One region of the Clostridium sp. AN503 genome, then DNA from elsewhere that is predicted to be linked to it. Evidence: predicted binding sites of a transcription regulator. Region 1 holds the regulator's gene; the other holds the start of a gene.

Region 1 (3,117 bases):
CGGGGTATAGCTCTTGCCGTCGATGGTTGCCTTGTAATCGGTGCCCATATGTCTCTTGATGGAAGAAATGGTGCGGTCTGCGTTGGTCACTGCCTGACGCTTTGCGGGTTCGCCGACCAGTCTCTCACCGGTCTTGGTGAATGCCACCACAGACGGGGTAGTGCGGGAACCTTCCTGGTTCGGGATCACTACCGGCTTTCCGCCTTCCATAACAGCTACACAGCTGTTGGTTGTTCCTAAGTCAATACCAATAATCTTGCTCATAGTTTTCTCCTCCTAAATTTGTTGTTTGCCGCTGCGTGTTCCACTCGACTAAGCTCATAGTTGCCAAGTGCTCAATGTCAATTTGCTACCTGCACCATGCTATGCCGGACGACTGTCCCGCGGTACTTGTAACCTTTCTGCATCTCCATGGAGATCTCATTCTCTCCGTATTTCTCATCCTCCACATGCATCACTGCATTGTGCAGGTTCGGGTCAAACTGCTGGCCCACAGCTTCAATTGCTTCCACACCGGCATCTTCCAGCGTTTTCACAAACTGCTTATAGATTTTTTCTACGCCTTCCGCAAAGGCGCTTGACTTCTCGCCCTGCGGCATGACTGCCAGACCCCGCTCGAAATTGTCCAGCACCGGGAGGATCTTCTCAATCATATCCCTGGCTCCGATCTCATACATAGCGGTCTTTTCCTTTTCCGTGCGTTTACGGAAATTATCAAACTCTGCCATCTGGCGTTTCAGGCGGTCCTGCAATTCCTCGATCTGCGCATCCTTCGGGTCCTTCTTCCTGTCATCCTTGTGACTGCTGTCCTCCCGTCCGTTTTGCTCCTCCTGGTTTCCCGCCATGCCTTCACCAGCAGGCTCTGCTGCCTCCTGACCGGCTGGATTTGCTTCCGTGGTGTCTATATCTTCTGCCTCCTGCCGGCAGGCGCTCGTGTCTTTCTTATTGTCCTGGCTCATGGTCTATCACCTTTCTTCATTTTTAAACGTGGCATCCAACTGCTTCATGAGATTCTTTAAGGTGGAAAGCACCTTTTCGTAATCCATGCGCTTGGGACCGATGATACCGATCGTACCCCGGATTCCCTCGCCCAGCTCGTAGTTGGCTGTCACCACGCTGCAGTCCTTCATGGTCTGAAGCGGTGTCTCATCCCCGATATACACCTGGATCCCGGTATTTTCCTCCGATGCATTCACATCGTCGATCAGCTCCTGGAGCATCTCCTTCTGTTCGAGGGTACTGAGCAGCTGACTGGCCTTTTCCCCATCGCTCAGCTCCGGGTATTTGAAAATATTAGTGGCTCCGCTGGTATATATCTGCAGGTCCTCGTCATCCGCCCGAATGGCTGCCGCCACCGCATTGAGCACCAGGTCTACCACATGGCTGTGCGGCCCGGCCTGTTCCTTTAAACGGCTGATGACATCCAGATTGATTTCCGCAATGGTCAGCCCGTTGAGCGCGCTGTTCAGCAGGATATTCAGATTGAGCAGTTCCTCCCGGGTGATTTCATCCGGCACATCCATCATGGTATTCTTGATCAGATTCCCTTCTACCACAATGACTACCAAAAGCTTTCTCTCATCCATCTGGGACAGCTGGATGAATTTCAGCTTGTTGTGATGATACTGGGGACCGCTGATCATGGCTGCATAATTGGTGTTGTTCGCCAGAAGCTGTGCCAGCTTTTTCAGTACCAGCTCTACCCGGTCCACCCGCTGGATCATCAGCTCCTTGACCTCAGTCACTTCCTGCTCTTTCTCCTGCATGATCTGATCTACATAGAACCGGTATCCCTGATCAGATGGGATCCGTCCAGCAGAGGTATGAGGCTGTAGGATGTAGCCCAGCTCCTCCAGATCAGACATCTCATTGCGGATGGTCGCGGAACTCAGCTTTAAGTCCGTATACTTGGATATGGTCCTGGACCCAACCGGTTCACCTGTCTCCAGGTATGTCTTGATGATGGCTTTTAATATTGTAACTTTTCTATCATCCAGTTCCATTCGGCGACCTCCGTTTCTGGTTTTGTTAGCACTCGTTGTTGAGGAGTGCTAACATTCTGTGATTAATATACTTTACTGCATCCGTTTTGTCAAGACTTTTTAAAAAAAACTTTTCTTTTTCTATATTAAGAGACACATATTACGTTCCTTTCTTGACATTTAACATTTTTGTAATATAATGGAAATTGGTACCCCCTAAAAAATGATTGAGAGGTAACATATGAACAAAAGAGATTTCCATAACACGTTTCGATTATTTCTGACTTTAATATGCATTTTATCCCTTAGCCTGCCTGTATGGGCAGCCGAAAGCGGCCCGGGTTCAGACATCGGCGTTACCATCGTAACAACTGGAAAGTCCGCTGATGAGGATGCTGACGCACAGTCACAGGTCATCACCTGCGGCACCGGCGAAGCCTCTGACGTGGGCGCTGTTTCCAGGCAGCCTGAGGCCGCACCGAAGGAATCCGGTTCAAAAGGAGCTTCGCTGGGGATGTTTACGACTACCGGCTACTGCAATTGTTCTGAGTGCTCCGGCGGCCACAGCCTTACTTACTCCGGAACCGTACCGAAAGCCAATCACACTGTCTCCGCAGATCTGTCAGTCTTTCCGATCGGGACCCGGCTGATGATCGGTGACGTCATCTACACGGTGGAGGATATGGGCTCCAGCGTAAAGGGCAATTGGCTCGACATCTATTACGACAATCATGATGCTGCCGTAGCTCACGGGATGAAGACTCAGGAAGTTTTCTCAGTTGAGCCGTAGCGCTATCTTTCTAATTTGCGTTTTTTTAATAACTACAATATATTGAGAGAGCAGATACTATATATAGTGTATCTGCTCTTTTTTACGATTTTTTCTTGACAAATTGGAAAAATAATGTAAAATAGGGACTTGTCGCTCATATATTACGAAATTGTTACATATATTTAGAATGTGTGAATGTTTTGTTGATTTTTTGCACAGTAACAATTTTGTTGAAAGAAAGGACAAAAAATATGATGAAAAACAAAACACTTTTTGCAACTCTGATACTGATGATAACCATGCTGCTGGGCAGCGCCATGACCACATATGCAGGGCAGCAGTCCGGTTACTTTGATGAATTTG
Region 2 (3,117 bases), 2.1 Mb from region 1:
GGCTATACCGATCCGCAGACCATGCTGGTCGTGGCTACGGAGCGGAACCGTTACCGTCAGATTTACACCGATCAGATCTGGAATGTGCAGGTCGACGATGACGGGACCACATTTCAGCACTATCTTCTGGGAGAGATCCAGGATTTCCTGCGGGAGATGAAGACCATGAACCTTCTGGCGGACCAGGAGGAGATCAGCCTGACCAGCCAGGAGAAGGAGCGTCTCAGGGAGCTTTCTGAGCAGTACTATGAGTCCCTGTCGGAGGAGGACCGGGCTTATACCGGGGCAGGAAAGGATGATATCTATACGATGTATGAGGCATATCACCGGGCCAACAAGCTGGTGGATGAGCTGACGAAGGATGTGAACCTGGAGATCAGCGACAGTGAGGCAAAGGTCATCACGGTCCAGGAGATCAGGCTGGGGGACGCCGCCCGGGCGCAGGAGATCTACGGCCAGGTCACTGTAGAGAACGCTGATTTCTCATCCATAGCCCGCACTGTTTCTGAGGATGACAGTATCGAAAAGTCTGTGGGGCGCAGCGAGCGGGCGAAGGCGTATGAGGACGTGGTATTTGCTCTGGAATCAGGGCAGATCAGTTCCGTCATCGAGGACGGCGGAGCATGGTACATTGTGAAATGCATCAACGATTACGATGAGGAGGCCACCCTGGAGCGGAAGCAGAAGCTGGCGCTGCAGACGGAAGAACCAGGCGTTCCGGGAGATCTATGACGTGTTTGCGGCGGAACATCCGGTGGAGATCCGGGGAAGCATCTGGGATGATATTTCCCTGACAGACGGGGCGGCTTCCACGACCACGGGATTTTTTGAGATGTACCAGGATTTTATGAATCCATAAGGGAGAAGATACGGGGGGAGACACATATGGTTGCACTGAAGATGGAGGATCTTAAAAACTTTACAGTACAGTTGTTTGTGGGGGATACTTTTGACGACTGGCTGGTGCGGGAAGCGAGCATCATCACTTTTAATGCCTTTACGATCGACGGGCATATCCGCCAGGGGTATTATTCGGAGCGGGAGCTGGAGGAGAACCGGATCGAGGAGCTGTCCTACTGGAAGGTGCTAAAGCCCATCTGCTATTCGCTGATCAAGGGAAAAGAGCTGCCGGAGAGCTTTCAGATCACTCTGCAGCTCAAGCCGACCGAGGTGGAGGAGTTCCTTAGGAATGCCCAGCTGGATTTTACAGTAGATCAGATCAACGGACTTTATATGAATATTCGTTATGAGAACAATGCGATTCACTGCATCAGTGGTACCTCTCTCAATATCTTTACCCTTGACAGGCAGATCGAGATCGAGTGGGATGAGGCCGCGAGGCTGTTTTTCAAGGACAGGAAGATCCCGTTTATCGAGGAATAAGGCATTTTATTAAAAAAGAATAAAATATTTCAAATTACTAGCACTCAACACGATTGAGTGCTGATTTTTTGTTGACATTTGCCCACAGGCGTATTAAAATAATCCTCAGGGCTTCCTGTAAACGGCAGGGGCGGAGAAAAAAGAAGATTCTAAAATAACCACAAAAAGGAGTGCATGATCATGAGCGAAAGAACAGGCAATTTATCCATTAACAGTGAAAACATATTTCCGATCATTAAAAAGTGGCTGTATTCCGACCACGACATTTTCTACCGTGAGCTGGTTTCCAACGGCTGCGACGCTATCACCAAGCTTAAGAAGCTGGAGCTGATGGGCGAGTATACGAAGCCGGAGGGGATGGAATACAAGATTCAGGTGACCGTGAACCCGGAGGATAAGACTATCCGCGTGACGGACAATGGTATCGGCATGACCGAAGCTGAGGTGGAGGAGTATATCAACCAGATCGCATTCTCCGGCGCTCAGGATTTCCTGGAGAAATATAAGGATAAGGCAAACGAGGACCAGATCATCGGACATTTCGGCCTGGGCTTCTATTCTTCCTTCATGGTGGCGGACAAGGTGACGATCGACACGTTGTCCTATCAGGAAGGCAGCGCACCGGTGCACTGGGAGTCTGACGGCGGACTGACCTTTGAGATGAAGGACGGGGACAAGACGGAGCCGGGGACCACCATTACCCTGTATCTCAATGAGGACAGCTATGAGTTCTCCAACGAGTACCGCGCCCGCGAGGTGCTGGAGAAGTACTGCTCCTTCATGCCGGTGCCGATCTATCTGGACAATGCCAAAGGGGAGCCGCAGTATGAGACGATTGATAAAGAGGAGCTGACCGACAAAGACACCATCGTGGAGACCGTGGTGGAGGAAGCGAAAACCGAGGAGAAGGAGAATGAGAACGGCGAGAAGGAGACCGTTGAGATCGAGCCTGCAAAGGAGCGTTACAAGATCTTAAAACGCCCGGTAGCGTTAAATGACACGACCCCGCTGTGGAGCAAGCATCCCAACGAGTGTACCGAGGAGGAATACCGGGCATTTTACCGCAGGGTATTTATGGATTATAAAGAGCCGCTGTTCTGGATCCATTTGAATATGGACTATCCGTTCAACTTAAAGGGAATCCTGTATTTCCCGAAGATCAACACGGAGTATGATTCCATTGAAGGGACCATCAAGCTGTACAATAACCAGGTATTTATCGCCGACAATATCAAAGAGGTGATTCCGGAATTCCTGATGCTGTTAAAGGGCGCCATCGACTGTCCGGACCTGCCGCTCAACGTTTCCCGGAGCGCGCTGCAGAATGACGGATTTGTGAAAAAGATCTCCGACTACATCACCAAGAAGGTGGCGGACAAGTTAAGCGGAATGTGCAAGACAGACCGTGAGACCTATGAGAAATACTGGGACGATATCGCTCCGTTCATCAAATTCGGCTGCTTAAAGGATGAGAAGTTTGCGGAGAAGATGAATGATTACATCCTGTTCAAGAACCTGGAGGGCAAATATTTAACGCTGAAGGACTGCCTGGAGGAGAACAAGGAAAAGCATGAGAATACCATTTTCTATGTGACCGATGAGAAGGAGCAGAGCCAGTATATCAACATGTTTAGGGCTGAGGGCCTGGATGCGGTGATCCTGCCCCACAACATCGACAGCCCGTTCATCGGACATCTGGAGCAGAAGAACGAGGGGCTGAAGTTCCTGCGGATC

Evidence for each region. Region 1 encodes HrcA, which represses chaperone genes, less so after heat shock. Its sites were predicted from a motif close to TGTTAGCACTCNNNNNNNNNGAGTGCTAACA; they were not measured.
Region 2: the regulator HrcA is predicted to act here: its motif matches at 1,419-1,449, upstream of htpG (molecular chaperone HtpG).

The regions. Positions count from the first base shown of each region.
Region 1 is NZ_JBFDTP010000002.1:2,650,923-2,654,039, forward strand. It holds gene dnaK (molecular chaperone DnaK) at 1-264, opposite strand, end outside; gene grpE (nucleotide exchange factor GrpE) at 342-959, opposite strand; gene hrcA (heat-inducible transcriptional repressor HrcA) at 966-2,003, opposite strand; gene AB1I67_RS19670 (3D domain-containing protein) at 2,224-2,772, shown strand; gene AB1I67_RS19675 (3D domain-containing protein) at 3,006-3,117, shown strand, end outside.
Region 2 is NZ_JBFDTP010000002.1:579,477-582,593, forward strand. It holds gene AB1I67_RS09935 (peptidylprolyl isomerase) at 1-732, shown strand, start outside; gene AB1I67_RS09940 (hypothetical protein) at 734-859, shown strand; gene AB1I67_RS09945 (DUF5721 family protein) at 886-1,383, shown strand; gene htpG (molecular chaperone HtpG) at 1,564-3,117, shown strand, end outside.